Regions from separate parts of the Streptomyces sp. SP18BB07 genome, predicted to be linked through region 3. Evidence: riboswitches for the same ligand, from Rfam matches in the RefSeq annotation. Region 3 holds a riboswitch; each other region holds the start of a gene.

Region 1 (10,191 bases), on a different contig from region 3:
GCGCCGACCGGGTAGAGGAGTACGAGGCCGCCCACCGCGAGGTCCCCGGGGAACTGACCGCCGCCATCCGCGCCGCCGGGGTGAGCGAGTGGACGATCTGGCGCAGCGGCACCGACCTCTTCCACCTGCTGGAGGTCGAGGACTACCCGGCGATGATCGCCGAACTGGAGAAACTGCCGGTCAACATCGCCTGGCAGGCCCGGATGGCCGAACTCCTCGACGTCGTCCACGACTACTCGGCCGAGGGCTCCGACGCCGGACTGCCCGTGGTGTGGCACCTGTGACCGGCACAGACGACACCGACGCCTGGAAGGTCGACGCCCACCACCACGTCTGGGACCTCTCCGTCCGCGACCAGGACTGGATCACCGGTCCCGAACTCGCCCCGCTGCGCCGCGACTTCACCCTCAGTGAGCTGGAGTCCGCCGCAGGCGCCGCCCGTGTCACCGCCTCGGTCCTGGTCCAGACGATCACCGTGCCCGAGGAGACCCCCGAGTTCCTGGCCCTCGCCGCCGGCAGCGACATGGTCGCCGGTGTCGTCGGCTGGACCGACCTCACCTCTCCCGCCGTCGCCGACACCCTGGCCGAACTGCGCGAAGCCCCGGGCGGGCAGTACCTGGTGGGCATCCGCCACCAGGTACAGGGCGAACCCGACCCCCGCTGGCTGACCCGCCCCGACGTGCTGCGGGGCCTCGCCGCGGTCGCCGACGCGGGGCTCGTCTACGACCTGCTGGTCCAGCCCCACCAGCTGCCGGCCGCCGTGGAGGCGGCGGCCCGCCTCCCCGAACTCACCTTCGTCCTCGACCACGCCGGCAAGCCGCCCATCGCCTCCGGTGAACTGGAGCCGTGGGCGGGGGAGATCCGGCGGCTGGCGGCCCTGCCGAACACCGTGTGCAAGCTCTCCGGCCTGGTCACGGAGGCCGACTGGCACTCCTGGCGGGTCGCGGACCTCGTCCCGTACGCCGACACCGTGCTCGACGCCTTCGGCCCCGGGCGGCTGATGTACGGCTCCGACTGGCCGGTCTGCCGACTCGCCTCCGACTACGCCGAAGTCCTGGACGTGGCGCACGCGTTGACGTCCGGACTCGGCGAGGCCGAACACCGGGAGGTCTTCGCGGGCACCGCCGTCCGGGTCTACGGTCTGCGGATCTGAGGCTGCGGCAGGCACGACGCCGGACCGGCGTCCGCCCCCGCCATGGCCGCCAGCTCGTCCGGTGTGCGCGGTCCGGTCTCCTCCTCGGCCAACAGCCCCTGTCCACGCAGGAGTCGAGCGACGGCGACCCCCCAGGGAAGCCGAAGCCCCGCCTGGTGGAGGAGATCCGTGCGGGCGAGCATCTCGGCCACCGGGCCGGTGCGCGCGCCGGACGGGGTGAGCAGCGCCGCGTCGTCGGCCCAGCGCAGCGCGAGGTCGACGTCGTGGGTGGCCATCACGACGGTGGTGCCGGACCGGCGCAACTCGTCCAGGGTGGCGAGGAGGCGCTCCTGCCCGTCGGGGTCGAGCCCGGCGGTCGGCTCGTCGAGGATCAGGACCCGGGGCCGCATCGCGATGGCCCCGGCGATGGCGGTCCGCTTGCGCTGGCCGTAGGAGAGCAGATGGGTGGGCCGGTCGGCGAGGGCGGTGATGCCGAGCGCGCCGAGCGCCTCGTCGACCCGGGCCCGTACCTGCGCGTCGGACAGCCCGAGGTTCAGCGGGCCGAACGACACGTCCTGCGCGACGGACGCCGCGAAGAGCTGGTCGTCCGGGTCCTGCACGACCAGCTGGACCGTCGTCCGCAGCCGGGTGAGACCCTTGCGGTCGTACGTCACCGGCCGCCCCTCGACCGCCAACTCGCCCGTACGCGGCCGCAGTCCGCCGCTGAGCAGTCGCATCAGCGTGGTCTTTCCGCTGCCGTTGCGGCCGAGCAGGGCGAGCGCGCGTCCCTCGCGCACGTCGAAGTCGAGGTCGCTGAGCACGGTCGGTCCGTCCTCGTACGCGAAGGAGGCGCCCCGCAGGGCGACGAGCACGGGCTCGCTCATGTCAGCGGCCTTTCCAGGACGAGGGTGAGGGCGGCCACGGCCGCGAGGAGCACCACACTGGCCGCGGTGAAGCGCACGGAGACCCGGGCCTCGGGCACCAGGACGCGCAGGGTGCCGTCGTATCCGCGTCCGGCGAGCCCGGTCTGCAGCCGTGCCGCCCGGTCGAAGGCCCGGACGAACGCGGTGGCGCCGAGCCCGGCGAGGGAACGCCAGCTGGCCGCCCGGGTGGTGTGCCCCAGCCGGGCCGCCTGCGCCTCCCGGATCCGGCGCACGGAGTCCAGGAGCAGAAAGCTCATCCGGTAGGTGACCAGGGCCACGTCCACGACCGGCGCGGGCACCCCGGCCCGCACCAGCCGGGGCAGCAGGTCCGACATGGGGGTGGTGAAGGCGAACAGGAGGACGCCGAGGGAGGCGGCCGAGGTGCGCAGCAACAACTCCCCGGCGCGGACCGGTCCGCCGTCGGCGGGGGTGAGGAACCCGTCCGGACCGCCCACCTGGACGAGCAGCGGCAGCGCGCCGGTCACACAGAAGCCCAACGGCACCCGGTAGGCCCGCCACAGCCGACGGCCGGGCACGCCCGCGGGGCCCAGCAGCACCACGAGCGCGGTCAGCAGGACCAGGGCCGCGCCGGGCCAGGGCGGCAGGGAGATCGCGAGCACGGTGAGGCCGAGCCCGAGCACGGCCTTGTCCACGGGATGGCGGCGGCGCCAGCGACTGCTGTGCGCCGCCACGTCGATCGGCAGCACCTGGGTCAGCCCCGCCCGGCGGGGGGCTCCCCGGAGCGACCCGCCGAGCTGTCGTCGCCGGACGCCGTCGCCGTGGAGGCCGCGACCGCGTCCACCGGCGTCGCCGCGACCGCCGTGTCCACCGGCCGCGCCGGAGCCGTGTCGGCGGCCCCTGACGCGTCCAGCAGGGCTCGGGCCCGGGCCTCGCCCTGGCGCCGGCCCCGGTGGATGCCGAAGTAGTAGGCGAGGACCCCCGCGCCGAGGGCGGCCTGGAGGGCGAAGAGCGCCGACTCGATCTCACCGGACGGCGGTTCGTAGAGGGGGGAGAACCACGGCTCGTAGTCCGGCTCGATCTCCGTGATCGCCGTCTCCGCCTCGGCGTCGGCGCCCGTGAAGGGCTCCTCCTTGTGGTCGCCGAGGCCGAGGGCCAGCGGCAGGACGGCGAGCGCGGCGACGGCGAGCAGCAGCAGCGCGTTGATCTTCGTGTTCCGGTTCATCGGGCCACCGCCTCGGTCTCGTTCTCCGTCTCGGCCCCTACGCGGTTCCGCCGGTCGGTCAGGAGCACACCGAGCCGGGTCAGTTCGCCCTTGCTCGACTGCACCAGCAGACGCATCACCAGCACCGTGAGCAGACCCTCGCTGACCGCGAGCGGGATCTGGGTGACGGCGAAGATGGAGCCGAACTTGCCGAGCGCGCCCAGGAAACCACTGCTCGGGTCGGGGAACGCGAGCGCCAACTGCACGCTGGTGACGCAGTAGGTGACCAGGTCGGCGAAGAACGCGCCGAAGAACACCGTCACCATCAGCGGCACGTCGAAGCGTCGCAGCAGCCGGTAGACGCCGTACCCCGCCCAGGGACCGGCGATCGCCATCGAGAAGACGTTGGCGCCGAGCGTGGTCAGACCGCCGTGTGCGAGCAGCAGGGCCTGGAAGAGCAGGGTGATGGTGCCGAGAACCGCCATGATCGGCGGCCGGAACAGGATGGCACCGAGGCCGGTGCCGGTGGGGTGGGAGCAACTCCCGGTGACGGACGGGAGCTTCAGCGCGGACAGGACGAACGTGAAGGCCCCGGAGGCGCCGAGGAGCAGCGTGCTCTCGGGATGCTCCCTGACCTCACGGGTGAGTGCCCGGACTCCGTGGACGACGAACGGCGCGGACGCGACGCCCCAGGCGATCGCGTGCGCCGGAGGAAGGAAACCCTCGGCTATGTGCATGGCTCAGCAGACCCTCTCCAGCACCTCGTGGATGGTTGACGCGCCTTGGCCGGTCTCCTGGCTTACGGGTGACACCGCCCGTGCTCCGCCTTCCCGGGTCCGAAGACCCAGTGGCTGTCCGTGAGGACCGGAGCCGGACTTCCCGATCACAGTGGCGAGGGCCGCACCGGCATGACACCGGATTTCCCGTTCACCAAGGCGTGGTGACAGTAATGCCCGCATAAGGACGCTGACAAGCGGAGGCGAGGGGCGCGCGGGCGCCGTGCGACAGCTCACACCCCAGCGCACACTCCGGCGTACGCCCCACGTCACGCCGAGAGCCCCGACCTGACCGAAAGCAGACGGGAGCTTTACTGCGACATAGTTGCAGCTGCCATAACGGCGCACAACGCTGAGGGGGCCCGACCGCACGGACGAAGAGAAGGCCCACGCCCCATGACTCCTGGTACCGACACCGCCCCCTCGGCCACCGCCGGGACGGGCGGTTTCTCATGGCGGCGGATCCGCGCCTCGATGTCGCGCAAGGAGTGGGCGAGCCTGGGCGGGATGGCCGGATTCATCCTGGCGCTGCACCTCGTCGGCTGGTTCACCCTGGTGGTGATCGTCGCCCCCGAGCACTACAGCGTCGGGAGCAAGACCTTCGGAATCGGTATGGGGGTCACCGCCTACACCCTGGGCATGCGGCACGCCTTCGACGCCGACCACATCGCCGCCATCGACAACACCACCCGCAAACTGAGGGGGGAGGGGCAACGCCCGCTGTCGGTCGGTTTCTGGTTCTCCCTCGGCCACTCGTCGATCGTGCTCGTCCTCACGTTCCTCCTCACCCTCGGCGTCAAGGCGCTCGCCGGACCGGTCCGCGACGACGGCTCCGCGCTCCACGACGTGTCCGGCTGGATCGGCACCACCGTCTCCGGGACGTTCCTGTACGTGATCGGCGTCGTCAACCTGGTGATCATGGTGGGGATCTGGAAGGTGTTCCGCGAGATGCGCTCGGGCACCTTCGACGAGGCCGCGCTGGAGGAGCGGCTGAACAGCCGGGGCCTGATGAACCGGCTCCTCGGACGGTTGATGCGGTCCCTCACCAAGCCCTGGCAGATGTACCCCGTCGGCATGCTCTTCGGCCTCGGCTTCGACACGGCGACGGAGGTCGCGCTCCTGGTGCTCGCCGGCTCGGGCGCCGCCTCCGGGCTGCCCTGGTACGCGATCCTGTGCCTGCCCGTCCTGTTCGCCGCCGGGATGTCCCTCCTCGACACCGCGGACGGCACGTTCATGAACTTCGCCTACGGCTGGGCGTTCTCCCGGCCGGTCCGCAAGGTCTACTACAACCTCGTGATCACGGGTCTGTCCGTGGCCGTCGCCCTCGTCATCGGCACGGTCGAACTCCTCGGCCTGGTCGCCGAGAAGGCCCGTCTGCACGGCGCCTTCTGGGACGGCGTCTCCGGCCTCGACCTCAACACCGTCGGCTATGTCGTCGTCGGCCTCTTCTTCGCGACCTGGGCGGTCGCCCTGCTGGTCTGGCGATTCGCGCGGATCGAGGAGAAATGGACGGCACCCTAGGCGTGCAGCCCGTCCGCGAGGTGGCCGTGGCTGTGCCGCCAGCCGGTCGGGACGCGCCGGGCTCCCGCCAGATGGGGGTGACCGAAGGGGAGGTCGGCGTGCACATGGGCCGCGTGCGTGTCGGCCGTCGACCGCGCCGGCCACAGTCGTACGGCCAGCAGCGCCGCGCCGAGGGTGAGCGCACCCAGGGCGAGCACCGCCCAGTTCAGCCCGGCCGCCGCCCCCAGCCACCCGGCCAGCGGATACGTCAGCAGCCAGCAGCCGTGCGAGAGGGAGAACTGCGCGGCGAACGCGGCCGTCCGCGCACCGGGCTCCACCGAGCGGCGGACGAGCCGCCCGGCCGGAGTGAGCACCGCCGAGCACGCGGCCCCGAACGCGGCCCAGAGCACCAGCAGCCCGGGCAGCCGCCAACTTCCGCCCTGCGCGCCCGTGACGGCCCCGAGCCCGGCGAAGACGACGGCCAGCGACAGCGCGCCCGGCAGCATCACGGTCCGGTCCGGCACCTTGTCCAGCACCCGGGGCAGCACCAGCGCCACGGTCATCGATCCCGCCCCGTAGGCCCCGAGCGCCAGCGCCACGGCACCCGCCGACAGGCCCAGCACATCGCGGACGTAGACGACGGAGTTCACCGTCACCATCGCCCCGGCCGCCGCGACCGCGAGGTTCAGCGCGAGCAGAGCCCGCAGTTCGGGCACGCTCAGGAAGAGGCGCGTGCCGGCGGTGGCCCTGGCGTACGCGCCGCCCGTGCGCGGGGTGGTGACGGGCGCCCGCTCGGGCAGGACGGTCGAGACGACAAGCGCGGCCGAGGCGAGGAAACCGATGACCGTGCCGCCGAACAGGCCGTCATAGGTCGTCACGGACAACAGCGCGGCCGCGAGGACGGGGGAGAAGAGGCTCTCCAGGTCGTACGCGAGCCGGGACATCGACAGGGCCCGCGTGTAGTCGCGTTCCTCGGGCAGCACGTCGGGGATCACGGCCTGGAACGTGGGCGTGAACACGGCCGACGCGGACTGCAGCAGGAACACCAGGACGTAGACCTGCCACACCTCGCCGACGAACGGCAGCGACACGGCGATCCCCGCGCGCACCACGTCCGCCGTCACCATGAGGGCGCGGCGCGGCAGCCGGTCGGCGACCGCGCCGACGACCGGGGCGATCACCACGTACGCCACCATCTTGATCGCGAGCGCCGTGCCGAGGACGGACCCGGCGTCGGCGCCCGCGAGGTCGTACGCCAGCAGCCCGAGCGCGACGGTCGCGAGCCCGGTGCCCACCAGGGCGACCACTTGGGCGGCGAAGAGCCGCCGGTAGGCGCGATGACGCAGAACGTCGAGCATGTGCGGGGGCTCCCCTCGGCGTGGCGTCACGGTCCGCACCACCGAGTGTAGCCATCATGTGCGCACCTGCGCACATGATGGCCGGAAAGGTGTCCTCCCCGGGCGGAGCGCCTACGCTGGGGCGCATGCCTGAACGCCATGCCGTGTCATCTGCGTCCGGTGCGCATCTGCGCGCCCCCGACAGCGCGCGGCTCATCGAGGCGACCGGGGTGTTCGCGATGCTCTCCGACGTGACGCGGCTGCATCTGCTGTGGCTGCTCGCGCAGGGCGAGTCGGACGTCGGTTCACTGGCCGACCGCTGTGAGGCGTCCCGCACGGCCGTCAGCCAGCACCTGGCGAAGCTGCGGCTCGCCGGACTCGTGGACACTCGCCGCGAAGGGCGTCACATCCACTACAGCCTCGCCGACGGGCATCTCAAGCGCCTGGTCGTGGAGGCGCTCAGCCACGCCGACCACCGGGTCAGCGGCCAGGCACCGCACGACTGAGGGACGTCCCATGACCGCCGAGGATCCGCCGTCCCGCCTCCGGCACCGGGGCGGCCCGCCCGGGAGGGTGAGCGCGTGAGGCCGGACCGCCCCGCTGTCGGTCGGGTGAGCGCCGTGGTGGCCGTGCTGACCGCCGGGCTCGTGCTGTTCCCCCGTGCGATCCCCAACTCCGTGGGCCGGCTGGGCAGTCTGCTGGAGGCGTTCCTGCCCTGGCTCGGCCTGGTGGCCGTGGTCCTGCTCGCCGTGGGCCTGCTGCACCGCTCGGCCGTCGCGCTGCTGGCCCTCCTGCTGCCGGTGGCGGCCTGGACGTACACCTTCGGCGGGCTGCTGCTGCCCGGGGCGCGGCCCGGTCCGGGCGAACTGGTCGTGGTGCAGCACAACGTCAGCGACGAGAACGCCGACCCGGCGGGGACCGCCCGCGCCCTCGCCGACGCCGGTCCCGACCTCATCGCGCTGGAGGAACTGGTGCCCACGGCACTGCCGGTCTACGAGAGGACATTCGCCCCCGAGTACCCGCACCACGCGGTCCGGGGCACCGTCGGACTCTGGTCGCGGCACCCGCTCACCGGGACGCGCCCGCTGGACATCAAGCCCGAGGGGATCCAGGAGGACTGGAGACGGGGGCTCAGGACCTCGGTACGCACCCCGCACGGCGACATCGCGGTGTACGTCGCCCACCTGCCGTCCGTCCGCGTCGGGGCGGGCGGACTCGCGTCGCGGTGGCGTGACGAGAGCGCCGGCCTGCTGGGCCGGGCCGTCGCAGCCGAGCCGCGGGACCCGGTGATCCTGCTGGGCGACCTCAACGGCACGGTCGACGACCGCGGCCTCGCGCCGCTCACCACACGGATGAACGTGGCGGAGCGCGGGTTCGCCTTCAGCTACCCCGCCGCCTTCCCGCTCACCCGGATCGACCAGGTCATGGCCCGCTCGGCGACCGTCGTCGACATCCGCGCCCTGCCCGCCACCGGCAGCGACCACCTGCCGGTCGCCGCCCGGATCACCCTGGGCTGACCACCGGACCGATGGACTCCAGCGTCGGCACGACCTCCTCGATCGAGCCGTCCGCCGCGAACACCAGGCGGTCCAGGGTGGATTCACGGCGGACACCGTCACCGCGCGGGGTGCCGGGGCCCGGGATCGCGAACCGGTGGTAGCAGATGAACCAGTCGTCGGTCCCGGGGACGTTCACCACCGTGTGGTGGCCGGTGGCGAGGATCCCGTACTCCGGGCGCTTGCGCAGGATCACCCCCTTCTCGGTCCACGGGCCGAGCGGCGTGGGACCGGTGGCGTAGGCGACGCGGTAGTCCTCGCTGCGGGTGTCGTCCTCCGACCACATGAAGTAGTAGACGCCCCGCCGCTTGACGACGAAGGCGCCCTCGCGGAAGTTCGCCGGGGTGAACCGCCGCACCCGCGCCGGGTCGAACGACACCATGTCCGCGTCGAGCGGGACGCCGTACGCCTCGGTGTTGCCCCAGTAGAGATACGTGGTGCCGTCGTCGTCCCGGAAGACGGCCGGGTCGATCATCTGGCCCGCGTAGTCGTCGCGCGCGATGAGCGGCCGGCCCAGGGCGTCCCGGAAGGGGCCGGTCGGGCTGTCGGCGACGGCAACACCGATCTGCTGGTCGGCGCAGAAGTAGAAGTAGTACGACCCGTCGCGTTCCCCGGCGGCCGGCGCCCAGGCGTGGCAGTCCGCCCAGCTCACGTCCGACTCCAGGTCGAGGACGACGCCGTGGTTCTCCCAGGTGACCAGGTCGTCGGAGGAGAACACCTCGAACCGGCTGCCGCCCCAGCCCTCGAAGCCGTCCGTGGTCGGATAGACGTAGTAACGGCCGTGGAACTCCTGGATGTTGGGGTCGGCGTACAGGCCCGGCAGCAACGGGCTGCGCATCGCCACCGCCTCCACCGTCCAGGTGCGGGCGGTCCCGTCGGCCGCTGTGACGGTGTAGCTCCGCGGGGTGCGGAAATCGCGCGGGGTGCCCGAAGCGGGCTCGATCCGGGAGTCCGCCGACAGATCGAACTCCGGGGCGAGGGAGCCGAGTTCGGTGTCCGGGTGCACAGGCAGGACGACCCGCGACGCGGCGTCGTCGACGAGCGCGTACGCCTTCAGGCCCTCCGGTAGGCGTGCGTCGACGACGGACGCCGGCGGCGCGAACCCGGCGAGGAGCCGCTCGTACTCGGCCCGCGTCACCGGCAGCACCGAGCCGTGCCGCGCGCCGGGCGGCAGCGCGAACTCCGCACACGGCGTCCACTCCCCGGAGTCCAGGTCGGTGGTCTCGAAGGGCACATAGCCGCGCCCGCTGAACTCGTCGACGAACAGGTACCACCGGCGGTCGTCCGCGTTCGACCGGAAGACGATCGGCCCCTCGCCCTGCTCGACGACCCCGAGACCGATCCGGTCGGCCACGAACTCGTACGCGGTGTCGCGCAGTTCCTTCGACTTCTCCACCGTGATGAATTTGCCGCCGGGTGCGGCGGGGGAGTTGCCGCGCTCGTCCTTGGTGAAGCGGTAGTAGGTGCCGTCGTGCCGGACGACGGTCGAGTCGATGACCGAGTGGCCGGGGTCGTTCCACACGCGGGGCTCGCTGAAGACGCGGAAGTCGCGGGTGGTCGCGTAGAGCATCCTGTGGTGGGTGTCGGCGGTGTGGTCCGGGTCGTCCTCCGCGTACAGTTTCGACGCCCAGAAGACGACGAACGCGCCGAGCTCCGGGTCGTAACAGGCCTCCGGCGCCCAGACGTTGCCGGCCGTGCCGGGGGCGACGCGCACCAGTCGGCGGTCGGTCCAGCGCACCAGATCGGTGCTCTCCCAGACCATGAGCGAGGTGGATCCGGTGCGCTGCACCCGCTCCCAGTCGCCG
Region 2 (10,191 bases), on a different contig from region 3:
CACAGCGAGCCCGGGCATCCCGGGCCGTTGCAGCACGTGACGGACGGGCAGCTGTGGGCGCCGGAGCGGGAGTGCGGCATCGCCGCGCCGGCCTCGCTGGTGCGGGGGTTGCTGGACGGGTGGGTCGCCGACAGTCCGGATTCTCGTGATTGGCGGGATCTGGAAGAGGTCTGCTAGGGGGCGTACGGTTCGGCTCTCGGCCGCGGGTTCGAGGTGGTTGCTCGCGCAGTTCCCCGCGCCCCTTACGGGGCGCGGTCCCCGTACCCTGTATCAGCAACTTCATCGCTTGTTGTTTTGAGGAAGGCGTACGTCTGTCATGGCCCAGCAGGACACCGATCAGCAGCACGTGGGCGTGCTCCCCGTCGATGACGAGGGGTTCGTCATCGACACGGAGGACTGCGAGGAGCGCGAGCAGGCCTACCGCGAGCGCGGCACGTCGTTGCCGATCACCGTGGTCGGGAACCCGGTGCTGCACAAGGAGTGCAAGGACGTCACGGAGTTCGGCGACGAGCTGGCCAAGCTGGTGGACGACATGTTCGCCAGCCAGCGCACGGCGGAGGGCGTGGGCCTGGCCGCGAACCAGGTCGGCGTCGATCTGAAGGTGTTCGTGTACGACTGCCCGGACGACGAGGGCAAGCGCCACACCGGTGTCGTCTGCAACCCGAAGCTGGTCGAACTGCCCGCCGAGAAGCGCCGGTTGGACGACAGCAACGAGGGCTGCCTGTCCGTGCCGACGGCGTACATGCCACTCGCCCGCCCCGACTACGCCGAGGTCACCGGGCAGGACGAGAAGGGCAACCCGATCAAGGTGCGCGGCACCGGCTACTTCGCGCGCTGCCTGCAGCACGAGACCGACCACCTGTACGGCTACCTCTACATCGACCGGCTCTCCAAGCGCGACCGCAAGGACGCGCTGCGGCAGATGGCCGAGAACGAGCCCCGCTACCCCGTGGTCGCCAACGACTGAGCCGGTGCGGCGCCGCCCTCAGGCGGCCTCCGGGCCCCGGAACGTCCGGCGGTAGGCCTGCGGCGTCGTGCCCAGGGACCGGACGAACTGATGACGCAGGGCGGCGGCGGTGCCGAAGCCGGTGCGCCAGGCGATGGCGTCCACCGTCTCGTCCGTCGCCTCCAGCAACCGCTGGGCCAGCAGCACCCGTTGGCGCAGGATCCAGCGGTACGGGGTGGTCCCGGTCTCCTGCTGGAAGCGGCGCGCGAAGGTGCGCGGGGACATGTGCGCGCGGGCGGCGAGCTGTTCGACGGTGACCTCCTCGTCGAGATGTCGCTCCATCCACACGAGCACCTCGCCGACCGTGTCGCACTGCGAGCGCGGCAGCGGCCGCTCGATGAACTGGGCCTGGCCGCCGTCGCGGTGCGGTGGTACCACCATGCGCCGGGCGATCCTGTTCGCCACCTCCGGCCCCTGTTCCTTGCGGACGATGTGCAGACAGGCGTCGATACCGGCCGCCGTGCCCGCCGAGGTGATCACCGGGTCCGCGTCCACGTACAGCACGTCCGGCTCGACCACCGCGCGTGGATACTGCCGGGCCAGTTCCTCGGAGTGCTGCCAGTGGACCGTGCAGGGCCGGCCGTCCAGCAGTCCGGCCGCGCCGAGCACGAAGACGCCCGAGCACACACTCAGTACCCGGGCGCCCCGGTCCGCGGCCCGGCGCAGCGCGTCCAGCAACTCGGCCGGGTAGATCCGGTGCACATAGCTGTCGCCCGCCGGTACGACCACCAGGTCGGCCTCTTCGAGCCGGTCCAGGCCGTGCTGCGTGGAGACGGTGAAGCCCGCGTGCGTCCGCAGGGTCGGGCCCTCCGCCGACGCGACCGCGAAGTCGTACACCGGCAGGCCCTCGTCGCTGCGGTCGAGGCCGAAGACCTCGCAGACGACGCCCAGTTCGAAGGGATGCACGCCGTCCATGAGGACGGCGGCCACGTTCTTCAGCATGCTGCCAGTGTGCCTTGGAAGTGGCAGTAATTCGAGGGGATGCGGCAGTCCTGCCACTGTTTGTCAGGAGTGTTCGGCGCGACAGTGGTGTCCATGGATACGACACAGCTGCAAGGACTCATCGGAACACTGGCCGTCCTCGGACTCCTCGCCCTGGTGGTGCTGCCCGCGGTCGTCGGCGCCGTGCACGACCGGCGCGTCGACCGGCAGCTCGAACGGGCGGCGGAGGAGCGGCGGGCGTCGCACCGCGTCGCCCGCCCCGCCTGATCGCGTGAAGAGCACGGATCCCTGCCCGTTCGAGCAGGGTCGCCGAGCTAGAAGTCCTCGTCCAGGTCGACGGTGCCCTCCACCGCGACCTGGTACGCGGACGGACGTCGCTCGAAGAAGTTGGTCAGCTCCTGCACGCCCTGCAACTCCATGAAGGAGAAGGGGTTCTCCGAGCCGTACACCGGGGCGAAGCCGAGGCGCGTGAGCCGCTGGTCGGCCACGCACTCCAGGTACTGCCGCATCGACTCGGTGTTCATGCCCGGCAGACCGTCACCGCACAGGTCGCGCCCGAACTGCAGCTCGGCCTCGACGGCCTCCCTCAGCATGTCCGTGACCTGCTGTTGCAGCGCGTCGTCGAAGAGCTCCGGCTCCTCCTTGCGGACGGTGTCCACCACCTCGAAGGCGAAGGACATGTGCATCGTCTCGTCGCGGAACACCCAGTTGGTGCCGGTCGCCAGGCCGTGCAGCAGACCCCGGCTGCGGAACCAGTAGACGTACGCGAAGGCGCCGTAGAAGAAGAGGCCCTCGATGCACGCCGCGAAGCAGATCAGGTTGAGCAGGAACCGGCGGCGGTCCGCCTGGGACTCCAGCCGGTCCAGCTTCTCGACCGAGTCCATCCACCGGAAGCAGAACTCCGCCTTCTCCCGGATGGAGGGGATGTTTTCCACGGCCGCGAAGGCCGCCGTTCGGTCCTCCGGGTCGGGGAGGTAGGTGTCCAGGAGCGTCAGATAGAACTGGACGTGCACGGCCTCCTCGAAGAGCTGGCGGCTCAGATAGAGGCGTGCCTCCGGGGAGTTGATGTGCTTGTAGAGGGTCAGCACGAGGTTGTTCGCCACGATCGAGTCGCCCGTCGCGAAGAACGCGACCAGACGGCCGATCAGGTGCTGCTCGGCCGGGGAGAGCTTCGCGAGGTCGGCGACGTCCGAGTGGAGGTCGACCTCCTCGACGGTCCAGGTGTTCTTGATCGCGTCCCGATAGCGCTCGTAGAAGTCCGGGTAGCGCATCGGGCGGAGCGTCAGCTCGAAGCCGGGGTCGAGGAGATTCTGGTTGCTGGGCATCACTGGCAGGCCTCGCAGGACTCGGGGTTCTCAAGGGAGCAGGCGACGGCATCCGGGTCGGCCGACTGCTGGACGGGGATGGTGTTCTCGGGCCGGGCCGGGGTCTGCGCCCGGCCCTGGCCCTGTGCCGCGCGGGCGATGCGGGTCGCCGGGCGGGAGCGCAGGTAGTACGTGGTCTTCAGGCCCGACTTCCAGGCGTACGCGTACATCGAGGAGAGCTTGCCGATGGTCGGCGTCTCCAGGAACAGGTTGAGCGACTGCGACTGGTCCAGATACGGCGTGCGGGCGGCGGCCATGTCGATCAGACCGCGCTGCGGGATCTCCCAGGCCGTGCGGTACAGCGCCCGGACGTCGGCCGGGATCCACGCGAAGTCCTGCACCGAGCCGTTCGACTCGCGCAGCGCCTCACGGGTGCGGGCGTCCCAGACGCCCAGCTCCTTCAGGTCCTTCACCAGATACGAGTTGACCTGGAGGAACTCACCGGACAGTGTCTCGCGCTTGAACAGGTTCGACACCTGCGGCTCGATGCACTCGTACACACCGGCGATCGAGGCGATGGTGGCCGTCGGCGCGATGGCCAGGAGCAGGGAGTTGCGCAGGCCCGTCGTCGCGACGCGCTCGCGCAGGGCCGCCCAGCGCTCCGGCCAGGTGGTCTCGACGCCGTAGTGGTCGGGGTGCAGCACACCGCGTGCCGTACGGGTCTTCTCCCAGGCGGGCAGCGGGCCGACCCGCTCGGCGAGGTCGGCGGAGGCCTCGTACGCGGCGAGCATGATCCGCTCGGCGATCCGGGTGGAGAGCGCCTTCGCCTCGGGGGAGTCGAAGGGCAGCCGCAGTTGGAAGAAGACGTCCTGGAGACCCATCGCGCCGAGCCCGACCGGACGCCACTTGGCGTTGGAGCGGCCCGCCTGCTCGGTCGGGTAGAAGTTGATGTCGACCACGCGGTCGAGGAAGGTGACGGCGGTGCGGACGGTCGCGTCCAGCCGCGCCCAGTCCATGTCGCCCGTCGCCCGGTCGACGAACGCGCCCAGGTTCACCGAGCCCAGGTTGCAGACCGCCGTCTCCCCGTCGTTCGTGACCTCCAGGATCTCCGTGCAGAGGTTGGAGGAGTGGACGACATGGCCCGGCTCGGCCGTCTGGTTCGCCGTGCGGTTGGCCGCGTCCTTGAAGGTCATCCAGCCGTTGCCGGTCTGTGCGAGGGTGCGCATCATCCGGCCGTACAGGTCACGGGCCGCGATCGTCTTCTTCGCCAGGCCGTCCGCCTCCGCCCTGCGGTACGCGGCCTCGAACTCCGCACCCCACAGGTCGACCAGCTCGGGCACGTCGGACGGGGAGAACAGCGACCACTGCTCGTCGGCGGCGACCCGGCGCATGAACTCGTCCGGGATCCAGTGCGCCAGGTTCAGGTTGTGCGTACGCCGGGCGTCCTCGCCGGTGTTGTCGCGCAGTTCCAGGAACTCCTCGATGTCGGAGTGCCAGGTCTCCAGGTAGACCGCGGCCGCGCCCTTGCGTCGGCCGCCCTGGTTCACGGCGGCGACCGAGGCGTCCAGCGTCTTCAGGAACGGCACGATGCCGTTGGAGTGCCCGTTGGTGCCCCGGATCAGCGAACCGCGCGAGCGGATGCGGGAGTACGACAGACCGATGCCACCGGCGTGCTTCGAGAGGCGGGCCACCTGGTGGTAGCGGTCGTAGATGGAGTCCAGCTCGTCCAGCGGGGAGTCGAGGAGGTAGCAGGACGACATCTGGGGGTGTCGCGTACCGGAGTTGAAGAGCGTGGGGGAGGAGGGGAGGTAGTCCAGGCGGCTCATCAGCCCGTAGAGCGCGGCCACTTCGTCGAGGGCGCGCAGGCCCGCCTCCGCGTCGGCACCCGTGTCCTCGGCGAGGCCGGCGGCGACCCGCAGCATGAAGTGCTGGGGCGTCTCGACGACCTTGCGGGTGAGGGGGTGCCGGAGCAGATAGCGGCTGTGCAGGGTGCGCAGACCGAAGTAGCCGAAGCGGTCGTCCCCGGCCGGGTCGATCAGGGCGTCGAGACGCTCGGCGTGGGCGCGGACGAACGCGGCCGTACGGTCGGCGACGAGACCCTCCCGGTGGCCCACGGCGATGGACTCGGTGAACGTCGTGACACCCTGCGAGGCCGCCTCGGCACGGATGCCGACGGCCAGCAGCCGGGCGGCCAGTCTCGAATAGGCGGGGTCCTCGGCGATGAGGCCCGCGGCGGCCTCCGTGGCCAGCTCACGCAGCTCCGCGACCATCTCGGCGGAGGACGCGCGCACCGACCGGCCGCGCAGCGCGGCGGTGGCGACCCGGCCGGGGTCGGCGTCGGGGAGGTCGGCGGTCAGCTCGGTCAGGATCCGCAGCAACGCGGTACCGGGACCGTCGGTCTCCGTCACCGGGTCGACTGACACCGGGTCGGCTGACACCGGCTCGGCTGCGGTCAGGTCGGCTGACACCGGATCGGCTGGCGCGATGGTCACGTGGGGCTCTCCCTCGCTCGGCTGGGGCCTTGCGGAGGGCAGGCGGCAGCACACGAGCGCACGGGAGCGTCGCGTCCACCGGCCCATTCCACGAGGCCCGGACGTCACGGCACCCGGACCGGACGGCCGGGCGCACTGTCGGCAGGTGTTCGGACTGAACAGGCGTGCACACATGGCGATGTATGCACGCAAATACACCGTTGCGGGACAGTTCCGGATTCACACCGGATTCCCCTGCGGCGACAGCGAGCATGAGCATACATCTAGTGCCGGGGCGCGGTGTCACCCCCACATGTTGTGTCGCATTCGGCTTCGCAGGGTGTCAGAGCGTCAACTCATAGGTGATCAGAGTGATGTCGGGCTGGTCGGGGAGGGGGTTCCAGTCGCGCTCAGGTGTGCGAGTGAAGCCCAGGCGTCCGTAGATGCGATGGGCCGCGTGCATGCTCCGCTGGGTCGACAGCACGACACGCACACAGCCCTCGACGGTGCGGGCACGCTCCAGGCAGGCCCGCACGAGTGCCTCGCCGACACCCCGCCCCCGGGCTTCGGGGGAGACGGCGAGCATCCGTATCTCGGCCTCTCCCGCGCGGGCGATGTCGGCCATGGGCCCGCCTGCGGGGACGAAGGTCACCCCGCCCAGCACCTGCCCGTCCGCGGCCGCCACGAGCACCTCGGCCTCGGCCGCCCGCTTCGCCACGTTCCGCAGCTCGTCGAGGTACCGGTCGCTCTCTCCGAAGTCCAGCAGTCCGTCGCCGAGGTAGGCCTGGGCGGTGATCTCGCCGAGCGCGGCGTACTCGTCGGGAGCCGCCGGCCTGATCGTGATGTCCATGCGTCGCAGTGTGCACGAGGGGCGGCTGCGCGGGTCGGCGGTTTTCCACAGGGGCCGCCGTCCGTCGGACTATCGGATTTGTCAGGCCGTCGCAGGCCACCTGGGCAGGGTCGTCACGAAGTCCTCGCTGAAGTCGCGGGTGCCCGGCCCGAGCGCGACGCGGCCGGTGGCGCGCAGACGGGCGGTCAGGGCGGGGGACTCGGAGTAGTAGACGCGCCGGGCGGCGGCCGGCACGAACACGGTCTGGCCGCGCGTGAGTTCGCTCGCGCACTCCACGACGACGGCACCCTCGACGGCCTCGACGAACGCCTCGTCGCCGCACACGCCCACGGCCAGCGGATCGTGCAGCGGACAGGTGCCGTCCCCGCCGTGGCGGGTGTAGGCGTCCATGTAGGTCCGCATCAGCCGGGCGGCGAGGGCCGTACCGGGGCCCGCGGCCTCCAGCGCGGCGAGGTCCTCGGGACGGAAGAGCCAGCGGTGCGAGGCGTCCAGGTCGACCATGGTGAACGGGATGCCGGAGGAGAGGACGATCTCGGCGGCGTCCGGGTCGGCCCAGATGTTGAACTCGGCGACCGGGGTGAAGTTGCCCGGGACCTGGGCGGCGCCGCCCATGAACACGAACCTGCGGACGCGGTGGGCGAAGTGCGGGTCCTCCAGCAGGGCGATGGCCACGTTGGTGAGGGGACCGGTGGCGCAGACCGTCAGCTCGCCCTCGTACTCCCTCGACAGGCGGATCAGGGCCTGGGCGGACGACTCCGTCGGGTGGGGGGCCGTCGAGTCGGGGAGGGTCTCGTCGCCGAGGCCCGCGGGGCCGTGGAAGGCGGATGCCTCGCGGTAGGGGAGGCGGGAGAGGGGGCGGCCGGCGCCTCTGTGGACCGGGACGTGGGGGGCGATGCGGAGGGCTCTGGCCAGGGCGCGGGCGTTGGTGTAGGTCGCGTCGGCGGGGAGGTTGCCGCCGACGGAGGTGTATGCCTTGAGGTCCCACAGGCCGGTTCCCAGGAGGTACTGGAGGGCTACGGCGTCGTCGATGCCGGGGTCGCTGTCCAGGACGATCGGGGGGCGGGTCACCGCTTCAGCGTAGCCGGGTGTTTTGCGCCCCCGCCGCCCCTACCCGTCCCTCCCCCACTCTCGGCTTCGCTCGAGCGGGAGGTGCCCCCACCGAGGGGCTGTGCCCCTTCGACCCCCAGGCGTCCGTCCGGTGGGGGCTGGTCGCGCAGTTCCCCGCGCCCCTTAAGGGCCTCCGGCCCTTTCGGGCCGAAAAGCATGGGGCGCAGCCCCTGCTTTTTCAGGGGCGCGGGGAACTGCGCGAGAAGCCCCCACCCACCCGCACCCGACAACGCACCGGACGCGGGTCGGCCGGAGGCGCCCGCCTAGTGGCTCGTTCCCGCCGTCGCCGGAGGCAGTTCGACCTGGACGCCCGGGTCGCCCGCGTCCGCCGTGTAGTCCTGGGGCCTGGTCTCGTCGATGCCGTCGGGAGCCTTCGCGGCCCGCAGGACGAACGTGAGGACCACCGTGACCACGACGTTGAGGACGAAGGCCGTCAGGCCGATGTAGCCGATCTCGCCGATGCCGGGGATCTCGGCGGACGAGCCGCCGAAGTGCTTCTGGGTCGGCGAGGCCACCCCGTACGCGGCGATCGTCCCGTACAGCATGCCGACCGCCCAGCCGCCGATGAGCGCCCAGCGGTGGAACCAGCGGGTGAACAGGCCGCCGACGAGGGCCGGGAAGGTCTGGAGGATCCAGATGCCGCCCAGGAGTTGGAAGTTGATGGCGACCGTCTTGTCCATGGTGAGGACGAAGGCCAGCGCACCCACCTTCACCAGCAGGGACACCAGCTTGGAGACCTTGGTCTCCTGCGCGGGCGTGGCGTCCGGCTTGATGAAGTCCTTGTAGATGTTGCGGGTGAAGAGGTTCGCCGCCGCGATGGACATGATCGCCGCGGGCACCAGGGCGCCGATGCCGATGGCGGCGAAGGCCACGCCCGCGAACCAGTCCGGGAACATCGTCTCGAACAGTTGCGGGATCGCCAGCTGGCCGTTCTGCACCTGGATCCCGGCCGCGATCGCCATGAACCCCAGCAGGGCCAGCAGGCCCAGCATCAGGGAGTACAGCGGCAGGATCGTGGTGTTGCGGCGGATGACCTCGCGGCTCTTGGACGACAACGTCGCCGTGATCGAGTGCGGGTACATGAAGAGCGCCAGCGCCGAGCCGAGGGCGAGGGTCGCGTACGTCCACTGGGTGGCGTCGCCCGGGACGAGCGCGCCGCGCGGCTTGTCCGTCGCCGGGTTGGTCTGGCTGTAGGCCTCGCCCGCCTTGGCGAAGATGTCGTCGAAGCCGCCGAGCTTGATCGGGATGTAGATGATCGCCACCGCGATGACGATGTAGATCAGGGTGTCCTTGACGAACGCGATCAGCGCGGGGGCCCGGAGGCCGGAGGAGTAGGTGTAGGCCGCCAGGACACCGAACGCGATCAGCAGCGGCAGGTCCTTGATGAACCAGTTGGTGTCCTCGCCGCCGCCGACGCCCATCACGTCCAGGACGGCCTGGATACCGACGAGTTGGAGGGCGATGTACGGCATCGTCGCGAGGATGCCGGTCAGCGCGACCGCCAGCGACAGGCCCTTCGAGCCGAAGCGGCCGCGTACGAAGTCCGAGGTCGTCACATAGCCGTGCTTGTGGGAGACCGACCACAGACGGGGCAGGAACGTGAAGATCAGCGGGTAGATCAGGATCGTGTAGGGCACCGCGAAGAAACCGGCCGCGCCCGCCGCGTAGATCGCCGCCGGCACGGCGACGAAGGTGTACGCCGTGTAGAGGTCACCGCCGAGCAGGAACCAGGTGATCCAGGTGCCGAACGACCGGCCGCCGAGGCCCCATTCGTCGAGGCTGTGCTCGTTCTCGGCCCTGCGCCAGCGCGCGGCCAGGAAGCCCATGACCGTGACGGCCAGGAAGAAGAAGATGAAGACGGCGAGTGCCACGCCGTTCACGCCGTCCTTCACTTCGCGACACCCCCGCCCTGCGTCTCGGACTTGCGGGCGCGCTGGTCACGCTGCCACAGGACGTACGCGGTGCCGGTCAGCGCCGTGGAGATGAGCACCCAGGCCATCTGGTACCAGTAGAAGAAGGGGATGCCGATGAACGCAGGGTCCGTCTTGGCGTACGAGCCGACCCAGAGCATCGCCACGAACGGGGCGAGCAGACACACGGCGATGACCACCCTGACAGGTGTCACCACCGGTGCCCCCGGTGGTCTCACTTCGGGTGCTTCTGACATGTCCGACTCCGTCCCCTCGCTGGTCACCTGCTGAGCGCGCAGGAAATCTAAGGGACGCGTTCCGTCGTACGGAACCCCCAGTCCGGATATCGGATGCGGAGGTTGTGTGGAGTGGCGGGTGTTCGACGCAGGAGAGCTCCAGGTAGTGGCTCAGTCCTGTGGCCGCTTGAGCCGGGCCACGAACTTGTAGCGGTCGCCCCGGTACACGGACCGCACCCACTCCACCGGCTGACCGTCCTTGTCCAGCGAGTGCCGGGAGAGCATCAGCATCGGCAGACCCACGTCCGTGCCCAGCAGACCGGCCTCGCGCGGGGTGGCCAGCGAGGTCTCGATGGTCTCCTCGG
Region 3 (10,191 bases):
CTAAAGGCCTGCGGCCTTCTCAGGGGCGTCACGGATCAACTCTTCTGCCCTGGCCAGGAGTTCGATCTCGTGGGGGGACATGGTCGGGTTGGATGCCCGGCGATGGCTCGCTTCGGTCAGGTCGTGGTGGGTCAGGGTGTTGTCGGGGCGGTGGGCCAGGAGGGAGCTGAGGGTGGCGTGGGCCATGGGGGCGCGGGCGTCCGTCGGGTCGACGGCGACCTGGGCGAGGATCATCGCGGAGACGGCCCAGTCGAGGCCGGGCGGCCCCTCCTCGGCGTTGCTCCAGTCGATGACCTGCGGGCCGTGCGGGGTGAGGAGGACGTTCTCCGGGTGGAGGTCCAGGTGGAGAACCCGGGCACCGGGGCGGCGGGGCGGGACGGCGTGGAGGGTGCGCAGGAGTTGGGCCAGGGTGGCGCCGACCTGCGGCGGGGTGACCTGGCCGGCGGCGCAGGCCTCCAGCAGGGTCGGGCCCGGCAGGCGTTGCAGCACCATCTCCGTACGGGTCGCCGAATGAACGCGCGGGACAGGGTAGCCGTGGCTGCGTACGTACTCCATGACCTCGGCCTCGGTGGCGGCGTCGCCCCACCCCTCTCGGTAGCGGCGTAGCACCCAGGCGTCACCCTGTCCGACACCTCCGGTATGCCTGTCGGCTCCGTCACTGTCGGCGACGCCTACCGGGTCACCGGCCTCGGTCAGCGCGCCGAGGCCGCCGTGATCGTCCGGCCCGGACTCCCCCTCGTCGGCGTGGAGTTCGTACACGTCGGCCGTGCGGCCCGCGCCCAGCAGTCTCCCCGTACGCATGGCCCGAACCTATCGCGGCCCACAGGCGGCCCTCAGGATCCCGGCTACCGGCAGGTAGAGTGACCGCGTCGTCATCACACCCGTACAGGGGGAAGCCGGTGCAAATCCGGCGCTGACCCGCAACCGTGAGCCGACCTCGGCAGAGGGCGGCAAGTCGGACTGCCCTGGACGGAATCATGACCGGCTCGCGTCACCGGCGGCCCGCCGGTGCACGGCACCGTCGAGGAATACGGAGCCGAGCCGCCCGGCGCTCCGCCGTGCCGCCCGGCTCCCCGTCAGGGAGAGGCAGCCGCCGATATGAATGTCCGCCGCAGCGCCGCGGTCGTCGCCGTACTGACCGTCACAGCCGGACTCGGCACCGGACTCGGGCTCGCGCCGGCCGCCTTCGCCGACGGTACGGCCTCCGAGGCGTCCACCGCTCCCTCCGCCTCGCCCTCCGCCTCGCCCTCCCAGGCGATACCCACCGGTCTGTACGGCTCCAACGACCCCACGTACGACGGTGTCTGGCGGCAGTCGCTCACCCTGCTCGCCCTGGACGCGGTGGGTGAGAAGCCCGGCGCCGGGGCCGTGGAGTGGCTGGTCGGGCAGCAGTGCGCGAGCGGGGCGTTCCCGGCGTACCGCGCCGACGCGACCGCCAAGTGCGACAGCGCGACGGCCGTCGACACCAACAGCACGGCGGCCGCGATCCAGGCGCTCGCAGCGGTCGGCGGGCGGGACGCCGAGGCCGGTCGGGCGGTGCGGTGGCTGAAGGACAACCAGAACGAGGACGGCGGCTGGGGCTACACCGCGGGCGGCCCCAGCGACGCGAACTCGACGTCCGTCGTGATCGGCGCGCTGACCGCTGTGGGCGACGCCCCCGGGAAGCAGCAGAAGGACGGCAACTCCCCCTACGAGGCCCTCCGTTCCCTCGCCCTGCCCTGCGGCGACGGGGGCAGGAAGGACGGGGACGCGAAGGACGGCGGGGCCTTCGCCTATCAGCCCGACAAGAAGGGCGGTCTCGCCGCGAACGCCGACGCCACGGCCGCCGCCGTGCTCGGCAGCCTGGGCAAGGGGTTCGTGGTCGGGGCGGGTAGCGGCGAGGGGAAGGGCGGGGCCTCGTTCGACTCCTGCGCCTCGGGTGACTCTCCGGAGGACCTCGCGCACAACGGGGCCGTCCATCTCGCCGGTGCCCTCACCGCCGACGGCTATCTGATGTCCTCCCTCGCGGGTGCGGAGGACCAGCCCGACCACGGCAACACCGCCGACGCGGTCGTCGCGCTCGCCGCCGCCGGGGACGTGGACGCGACCGAGAAGCCGCTCGCCTGGCTGGCGAAGAACCACGGCGTGTGGGCGGCCAAGGCCGGGCCCGCCGCGTACGCCCAGCTCGTCTTCGCGGCGCACGCCTCCGGTGGCGACCCGCGTGACTTCGGTGGTGCCGATCTGGTGGCCCAGTTGCAGGAGACCGGTCCGGCCGGGGAGGTGGACGACTACTCCTCGGTGCCGGTCGACGACACGGCCGCCGGGGACGAGGCCGACGGGACCGGCGACGGTCTCGCGGCGGGCGTGTGGTGGGTGATCGGGCTCGGGCTGGTCGTGGTCACGGCCGTGGTCGGGTTCGGGCTGGTGCGGGGCGCCCGGAAGCGGCCGCAGGCGTGACCGGGCGTCGGCCACGGGGTGGAGCGGTCGCGCCGCGAGGCGGGGTGCCCCCGCTGTGGGGTGGCGTGCCCCGGCTGTGGGTGGGGGTGCCCCGGCTGTGGGTGGAGGTGCCGGCCGCCTTCCTGAGCGGTCTGCTGCTGGTGCTGGGGAGTTCGACGCAGGCGCATGCCGCCGCGTACCGGTACTGGTCGTTCTGGGAGCGGGACGGTTCCGCGTGGGCGTACGCCACGCAGGGGCCGTCGACCGCGCGGCCGACGGACGGGGCGGTGCAGGGCTTCCGGTTCGCCGTGAGCCGTGACTCGGCCGACGCGCTCCAGCCGCGTGGCGCCGCCGACTTCGGTTCCGTCTGCGGGGACACGGCCGCGCGGGGCGGGGAGAAGCGGGTCGCGCTGGTCATCGACTTCGGTACGGCGGCGGACGCGCCGGAGGGGGAGACGCCTCCGGCGGCGCGTACGGCCTGTGCGCGGGTGCCGGACGACGCGACCACGGCCGAGGCGCTGGCGTCCGTCGCGAAGCCGCTCCGGTACGACACGAACGCGCTGCTGTGCGCGATCGGGGGATATCCGGGGAAGGGGTGCGGGGAGGCGGTCGGCTCCGACGCCGGGTCCGATGCCGGGTCCGATGGCAGGTCCGATGGCAGGTCTGATGCCGGCTCAGCCTCCGACGGCCCTGCTCACGCCCCGAGTTCGTCTGCCGCGGCTGCCCCCGAGGAGGGGCAGGGGCCGTCCGTCGGGTTGTTCGTGGGCGCGGGTGTGGTCGCCGTGCTGGGGGCCGCCGCGGTGTGGCGGGCGCGGCGGCGCCGGGGGTAGGGCGGCGCGATGCGGTGGTTCACAGGACGCCCGGAGTCGGGGCCGGCCGGGGGCGGGTCCCGCGACCCGGCGGCGCCGCACCGGCTCGGCGCGAGGTCGCACCGGCTCGGCGCGGGGTCGCGTCGGGGTGGGGTGCATGCTCTTGCCTGGTGGGGATGGGCGCTCGGGCTCGGGACCGCCGCGTCGCGTACCACCAACCCCCTGCTCCTCGCGCTGCTCATCGCGGTGGCCGGATACGTCGTGGCCACGCATCGGACCGACGCCCCCTGGGCCCGCTCGTACGCCGCGTTCGTGAAGCTCGGGCTGGTGGTGCTGGGCGTTCGGCTGGGGTTCGCGGTCGTGCTGGGCTCGCCCATCCCCGGGACGCACACCCTGCTCACCCTCCCCGAAGTGCCGCTTCCCGCCTGGGCGCAGGGGATCCGGCTGGGCGGTCGGGTCACGGCGGAGGGGTTCCTGTTCGCGCTGTACGACGGGCTGCGGCTGGCCACCCTGTTGATCTGCGTCGGCGCCGCGAACGCCCTGGCCAACCCGGCCCGCCTCCTCAAGTCCCTCCCTGGCGCCCTGTACGAGGCCGGCGTGGCCGTGGTGGTGGCGATGACGTTTGCGCCGCACCTGGTGGCGGACGTACAGCGGTTGCGGGCCGCGCGGCGGCTGCGGGGCCGGCCCGACCGGGGCGTGCGCGGGCTCCTGCATGTCGGACTCCCGGTGCTGGAGGGCGCGTTGGAGCGCTCGGTCGCGCTCGCCGCCGCGATGGACGCGCGCGGCTACGGCCGTACCGCCGAGGTCCCGGCCCGCGTCCGCCGTACGACCGCCGCGCTCACCCTCGGTGGACTGCTCGGCGTCTGCGCGGGAACGTACGGCGTGCTGACCGCCGAGGGCGGCGGCTACGGCCTCCCCGTGCTGCTCGCCGGACTGGCCGCCGCGCTCGCGGGACTGCGGCTGGGCGGCCGGCGCTCACCGCGCACCCGCTACCGGCCCGACACGTGGGGTGCGCGGGCGTGGCTGGTGGCCGGGTCCGGGGTGGCCGTCGCCGCGCTGCTGATCGTGTCCGCCGCGTACGACCCCGCCGCCCTGCACCCCACCGTCGTCCCCCTCACCTCCCCCGATCTGCCCCTGCTGCCCGCCGCCGCGATCCTGCTGGGCCTGCTGCCCGCGTTCGCCGTACCCGCGCCGACCGCCGCCCCGTCCGAGGAGGACACCTCATGATCCGCTTCGAGGACGTGTCCGTGACGTACGACGGAGCGACCGAACCCAGCATTCGGGGCGTGGACTTCGAGGTGCCGGAGGGTGAACTCGTGCTGCTCGTCGGGCCGTCGGGGGTCGGCAAGTCGACCGTGCTCGGGGCGGTGAGCGGGCTCGTGCCGCACTTCACCGGGGGCACCATGCGCGGGCGGGTGACGGTGGCCGGGCGGGACACCCGCACCCACAGGCCGCGTGAACTCGCCGACGTGGTCGGCACGGTGGGCCAGGATCCGCTGTCGCACTTCGTGACGGACACGGTCGAGGACGAACTCGCCTACGGGATGGAGTCGTTGGGGGTCTCCCCGGACGTCATGCGGCGCCGGGTGGAGGAGACGCTCGACCTGCTGGGTCTCGCCGATCTCCGCGACCGCCCGATCGCCACGCTCTCCGGCGGGCAGCGGCAGCGCGTCGCGATCGGGTCCGTGCTCACCCCGCACCCCCGTGTGCTCGTGCTCGACGAGCCGACGTCCGCCCTGGACCCGGCCGCCGCCGAGGAGGTCCTGGCCGTGCTCCAGCGGCTCGTCCACGACCTGGGCACGACGGTCCTCATGGCCGAACACCGCCTCGAACGCGTCGTGCAGTACGCCGACCGGGTCGCCCTCCTCCCGGCCCCGGGCGCCCCGCCGGTCCTGGGCACCCCGGCCGAGGTGATGGCCGTCTCGCCGGTGTACCCGCCGGTGGTGGACCTGGGCCGCCTGGCGGGCTGGTCCCCCCTCCCCCTGACGATCCGGGACGCCCGCCGCCACGCGGAACCACTCCGAGAAACCCTCGCCCTCAAGGGGCGCGGGGAACTGCGCGATCAACCACAAACCACCCGCACCCCGCAGACAACAGAAGCCCCCGAGCTCTCCCCGGCCCCACGCTCCCCCCTCCTCCGGCGCCTCCTCGGCAAACGCCGAACCCCCCAAGCCCCCTCCCCGCACCCGTCACCGAACCCGTCCCCGGCGACGGTCACCGCCCTCTCCGTCCACCACGGCCGCGTCCACGCCCTCACCCACGTCTCCCTCACCGTCACCCCGGGCGAGACGATCGCCCTCATGGGCCGCAACGGCGCCGGCAAGTCCACGCTGCTGTCCGCCCTGGTCGGGCTCGTGGAACCGGCGGCCGGTTCGGTGCGGGTGGGCGGGCTGGTCCCCCACCGGACGGCGCCCCCGGACCTCGTACGCCGCGTGGGCCTCGTACCGCAGGAACCCCGCGACCTGCTCTACACGGACACGGTCGCGGCGGAGTGCGCGGCGGCGGACCGGGACGCGGGGGCCGCACCGGGCACCTGCCGGGCCCTCGCCTCCGAGCTGCTGCCCGGGATCGGGGACGACACGCACCCGCGCGACCTGTCGGAGGGGCAGCGGCTGGCCCTCGCGCTCGCGGTGGTCCTCACGGCCCGCCCACCCCTGCTGTTGCTCGACGAGCCGACCCGGGGCCTGGACTACGCGGCCAAGGCTCGCCTGGTCACGCAGCTGCGCGCGCTCGCGGCCGACGGTCACGCCATCGTCCTGGCCACGCACGACGTGGAACTGGCCGCCGAGCTGGCGCACCGGGTGCTGATCCTCGCCGACGGGGAGGTCGTGGCCGACGGGCCGACCGCCGAGGTGGTCGTCGGCTCCCCGTCCTTCGCCCCGCAGGTCACGAAGATCCTCGCCCCACAGCCCTGGCTCACCACGACCGAGGTACGCCGCGCCCTGAGAGCGACGGACCCGGCACCCGAGCCGGAGCGGCCCGCCGCGCCCACCCGGGAGGAGCACCCGTGAGCAGCAGCCCCCCGCCCCTCCGCCGCCCCCGTCCCGTCCCCCTCTCCCCCCGCACCGTCGCCGCCCTCCTCCTCGTCAGCGTCATCGGTGCCGCGGCCTTCGGCTGGCCCTTCTTCGCGGATCCCGGTTCGCAGGTGACCGCGCACGCGCAGGACGCGCCCTGGCTGTTCGCCGGGCTGCTCGTGCTGCTGGTCGGGGTCGTCGGCGCGACGCTCTCCGAGGCGGGTCTCGGGGCGAAGGCGGTGGCGATGCTCGGGGTGCTCGCGGCGGTCGGCGCGGCGCTGCGCCCCATCGGGGCCGGCACCGCCGGGATCGAGCCGATGTTCTTCCTGATGGTGCTCAGTGGCCGCGTCCTCGGTCCGGGCTTCGGCTTCGCCCTCGGCGCGGTGACGATGTTCTCGTCCGCGCTGCTCACGGGGGGTGTGGGCCCGTGGATGCCGTTCCAGATGCTGACGATGGGCTGGTTCGCGATGGGCGCGGGGCTGCTCCCGGGCGCCCACCGTCTGCGCGGCCGCGCCGAACTCGCCCTGCTCGCCGGTTACGGCTTCGTCGCCGCGTTCGCGTACGGCACGGTCATGAACCTCTACGGCTGGCCCTTCATCGACTCCCTCGCCGCGAGCATCGCCTACGAGGCGGACGCGGCCCCGGCCGCCAACCTCGCGCGGTTCCTCGCGTACTGCCTGGCCACGTCCCTCGGCTGGGACCTGGGCCGCGCGGTCGTCACCGTCGTCCTCACCCTCACGCTCGGCACCCCGGTCCTCAAGGCGCTGCGCCGGGCCACCCGCAGGGCGGCCTTCGAGAGCGCGGTCACCTTCACCCCGCCGACCCGGTGACTCTCCGAACGGGCCGTGCTCACCGTCCGTCGCGTGAGCCGTGAACCACCCCACAGGACCCACATCACATACGAACCGGGCTCGTAGATCGAAACGCTTGGCATGCCCACGGTCTTACCCGCGCCGACCTGGGCTTTGAGAGCCACGTCACAGAACGGGCCGCACGCACGGATACGACTACAACTAGCAAAAGGGGTCATTGCGGACGACCGCCCCGGCTGTTTCTCTGGATGAGTCGCAACGGCGCCGACGAGCCCACCCGGGCCTCGGCGCCGACGTACGCCCCCACCACCACCTCACGTGGTGACGGCATGCCCGCGACGACCATGTCCCCGAAGAAAAGGATCCCCGTGACCCTCTCCGTTCTCCGCCGCATCGCCTCCCCGAAGAAGGCCCTCGCCGGTGCCACCCTGGCCGTCGCCGCCACCGGTGCCGTACTCGCCGCCGCGCCCGCCCAGGCCGCGTCGGAAGCCTCTCAGGCCCAGGCTGTCGCGAAGAAGATGATCGGGGACTCGGCGCAGTACAAGTGCTTCTCCAACATCGTCGACCACGAGAGCGACTGGGACGTCAACGCGACGAACGCGTCCTCCGGCGCCTACGGCCTGGTCCAGGCGCTCCCCGGCTCCAAGATGGCCTCCGCCGGCTCCGACTGGAAGACCAACGCGGCCACCCAGATCGAGTGGGGCGTGGACTACATGAAGGACCGCTACGGCAGCCCCTGTGGCGCGTGGAACTTCTGGCAGGCCAACAACTGGTACTGATCCGGCACGAGCGGCACCACCGGCGCGACCGAGCGCCGACACGGACCGAAGGCGGCGGCCCCCGATCCCCGGGGCCGCCGCCTTCGTCGCGTTCCGGGCCCTACCCGCACGCTCCGCCCGGCTCCTGGTCCGGCAGATACAGCGCCCTTTCCTGTCGGGAGAGGTCGCGGTGGACGGCTCGGCAGAGGTGGTCGATCACCTCGGCGGGGAGGGGCAGGTCGACGTCCCACAGCCGGAGACCGTCGCGCTGGTCGCCGACCACGAGGGTGCGGCCGTCGGGGCTGAACGCCAGCCGCGCCGAGCCGCCGTCCCCGCCGGGGAGCGTCGCCCGGGCGTACCTCGTGGTCGTGTCCCACAGCCGTACCGCGCCTCCCCCGGCCGTGGCGAGCGTCCGGCCGTCGGGGCTGAAGGCGAGCGTGACCGGCCCCTGCGTGAGGCTGACGGTGAGCGTGGCGTCGAGGTCTCCGGTGGCGGTGTCCCACAGCCGTACCGTGCCGTCGGCCTCGGCGGAGGCGAGGACGCGGCCGTCCGGGCTGAAGGCCATCGACTCCACCTGCCGGAACAACAGCGGGTCGTTCCGCGCCCCTCCTGGCGTGGCGCCGCCCACCGGTTCCGTGAGCGTGCGGCGGACGCGTCCGGTGGCGGCATCGCGCAGCCGGATCTCCGCCTCCTGTCCGCCGGTGGTGGCGAAGACCTCGCCCGTGGGGCTGAACGCGAGCGATGAGCCCTCCTCGGCCTTGGGGAGTTCGACGCGGGGGCGGCCGGTCCGGGTGTCCCAGAGGACGAGGCCGTCGCCCACCGTCACCAGCGTGCGGCCGTCCGGGCTGAACACCATCGCGCTGACGAACCGCTCGGGGAGGGTGAGCCGCGGCCGGCGGGTGCGGACGTCCCACAGTTGGGCCCGGGGGTATGCGGCGAGGGCGAGCGTCCTGCCGTCGGGGCTGATGAGGGCCTCCCCGACGTGGTTCCGCCGCCCGTCCAGCAGGGTGCGTGAGCGGCGGGTGGCCATGTCCCAGAGCCGTACGCTGCCGGTCATGTCCCTGGGGTTGTCGGACGTCCCGACGCTGCTGGTGACCAGGGTGTCGCCGTCGGGGCCGAGGGACATCGACTGCAGATCGCCGCCCGGGACGTGCAGCGTGGCCCGGGGGCGGTTCGTGCCCGCCTTCCACAGACGGATGGCGACGTCACCGCCGCCGCCTCCGAAGGTGTCGGCCTCGTTGCCCGCGACCAGTCCGCCCCCGTCGGGGTCGAACGCCACCGACATGACGGGGCTGGTGTGGCCGGTGAGGGTGGTGTCGGCGCGGCCGGTGGCGAGGTCCCAGAGGCGTACCGTGCCGTCGTAGCTGCCGGCGGCCAGGGTCCTGCCGTCCGGGGCGAACGCCATGGACTCGACCCTGCTGCTGGCGCTGGTGAGGGTGGTCCGCTGCTTGCCGTCGGCCACGTCCCACAGATGGACGGTGCCGTCCTCGGTGCCCGTCGCGAGGGTCTTCCCCGCGGTGTCGAAGGCCAGCGAACTGACCACTCCGGTACCGCTCTTGAGGGTGGAGAGCACCATTCCGGTGGCCAGGTCCCAGAGTTGGGCGGTGCGGTCCCGGGTGCTGGTGGCGAGGGTGCGTCCGTCGGGGCTGAAGGCCACTGCCATCTCGTGCCCGGTGGGGCCCTTCAGGGTGGTCGCGATGCGGTCCTCGGCCACGTCCAGCACCTGCCCGCCCTCGGCCACGGCGAGCGCGCGGCCGGCGCGGTCGAAGCCGACGGCCGCCATGTTGTCCTCGTCGGGTTTCCGGAGGGCGACCGTGGCCCGTACGCGTCCGGTGTCCAGGTCCCACAGCCGCGCGTCGTCGCCGTGGCTCGTGGCGAGGGTCCTGCCGTCCGGGCCGAAGGCCACGGTGCGGACGAGATCGGGGTCGTCCGCGTCCGCCCGGCCGGCGAGCACCTTACGGGTACGTCCGGTCGCGGTGTCCCACAGCCGGACCGTGCCGTCGAAGCCGCCGCTGGCGAGGGTCTTCCCGTCGGGGCTGTAGACCAGCGCGGACACGGTCCCGGTGTGCCCGGTCAGCCGGCGTTCGAGGGGGACGGCCGCGGCGGCGTACAGGCTCCGGGTGGCCTCGCGGGTGGGGCTGGTGCGGTACGCCTTGATGGCGAGCAGCGACGCGAGGTCGGTGTCGCTGTCCAGCAGGGCGGCGGACTGTGCCGCCAACTGGCGGGAGAGACCCTCGCGTTGGGCGTCCAGGGCGCTCTGGCGCTGCCAGTAGGCGACGGTGGTGGCGGTCAGGGCGAGGGCGAGGAGGCAGGCCAGGGAGGTGACGAGGACGCGCAGCCGGCGGGTGGTGCGGGCCTTGGCGCGCTCCTCCTGCTCCAGCGC

What was found. A riboswitch is a leader RNA that binds a small molecule or an ion and turns the genes downstream of it on or off. The one in region 3 is predicted to bind cobalamin.
Region 1: linked by a shared signal. The riboswitch ahead of PUR53_RS18465 (energy-coupling factor ABC transporter permease) and the one ahead of PUR53_RS46435 (prenyltransferase/squalene oxidase repeat-containing protein) in region 3 are both predicted to bind cobalamin.
Region 2: linked by a shared signal. The riboswitch ahead of PUR53_RS13235 (ribonucleoside-diphosphate reductase subunit alpha) and the one ahead of PUR53_RS46435 (prenyltransferase/squalene oxidase repeat-containing protein) in region 3 are both predicted to bind cobalamin.

What each region holds. Positions count from the first base shown of each region.
Region 1 is NZ_JAQYWT010000297.1:12,125-22,315, reverse strand. It holds gene PUR53_RS18490 (L-rhamnose mutarotase) at 1-284, shown strand, start outside; gene PUR53_RS18485 (amidohydrolase family protein) at 281-1,153, shown strand; gene PUR53_RS18480 (energy-coupling factor ABC transporter ATP-binding protein) at 1,135-2,016, opposite strand; gene cbiQ (cobalt ECF transporter T component CbiQ) at 2,013-2,762, opposite strand; gene PUR53_RS18470 (energy-coupling factor ABC transporter substrate-binding protein) at 2,768-3,238, opposite strand; gene PUR53_RS18465 (energy-coupling factor ABC transporter permease) at 3,235-3,954, opposite strand; cobalamin riboswitch at 3,985-4,167, opposite strand; gene PUR53_RS18460 (HoxN/HupN/NixA family nickel/cobalt transporter) at 4,390-5,514, shown strand; gene PUR53_RS18455 (MFS transporter) at 5,511-6,851, opposite strand; gene PUR53_RS18450 (ArsR/SmtB family transcription factor) at 6,977-7,336, shown strand; gene PUR53_RS18445 (endonuclease/exonuclease/phosphatase family protein) at 7,412-8,347, shown strand; gene PUR53_RS18440 (family 43 glycosylhydrolase) at 8,334-10,191, opposite strand, start outside.
Region 2 is NZ_JAQYWT010000274.1:71,668-81,858, forward strand. It holds gene PUR53_RS13210 (tetratricopeptide repeat protein) at 1-177, shown strand, start outside; gene def (peptide deformylase) at 317-967, shown strand; gene PUR53_RS13220 (GlxA family transcriptional regulator) at 986-1,948, opposite strand; gene PUR53_RS13225 (hypothetical protein) at 2,042-2,215, shown strand; gene PUR53_RS13230 (ribonucleotide-diphosphate reductase subunit beta) at 2,263-3,273, opposite strand; gene PUR53_RS13235 (ribonucleoside-diphosphate reductase subunit alpha) at 3,273-5,744, opposite strand; cobalamin riboswitch at 5,868-6,003, opposite strand; gene PUR53_RS13240 (GNAT family N-acetyltransferase) at 6,067-6,573, opposite strand; gene PUR53_RS13245 (nucleoside hydrolase) at 6,655-7,641, opposite strand; gene mctP (monocarboxylate uptake permease MctP) at 7,944-9,572, opposite strand; gene PUR53_RS13255 (DUF3311 domain-containing protein) at 9,569-9,847, opposite strand; gene PUR53_RS13260 (GntR family transcriptional regulator) at 9,998-10,191, opposite strand, start outside.
Region 3 is NZ_JAQYWT010000370.1:229,277-239,467, forward strand. It holds gene PUR53_RS46430 (phosphotransferase) at 1-801, opposite strand; cobalamin riboswitch at 833-1,024, shown strand; gene PUR53_RS46435 (prenyltransferase/squalene oxidase repeat-containing protein) at 1,099-2,436, shown strand; gene PUR53_RS46440 (SCO2322 family protein) at 2,502-3,245, shown strand; gene PUR53_RS46445 (CbiQ family ECF transporter T component) at 3,378-4,451, shown strand; gene PUR53_RS46450 (ABC transporter ATP-binding protein) at 4,448-6,235, shown strand; gene PUR53_RS46455 (ECF transporter S component) at 6,232-7,068, shown strand; gene PUR53_RS46460 (lytic transglycosylase domain-containing protein) at 7,395-7,829, shown strand; gene PUR53_RS46465 (nSTAND1 domain-containing NTPase) at 7,930-10,191, opposite strand, start outside.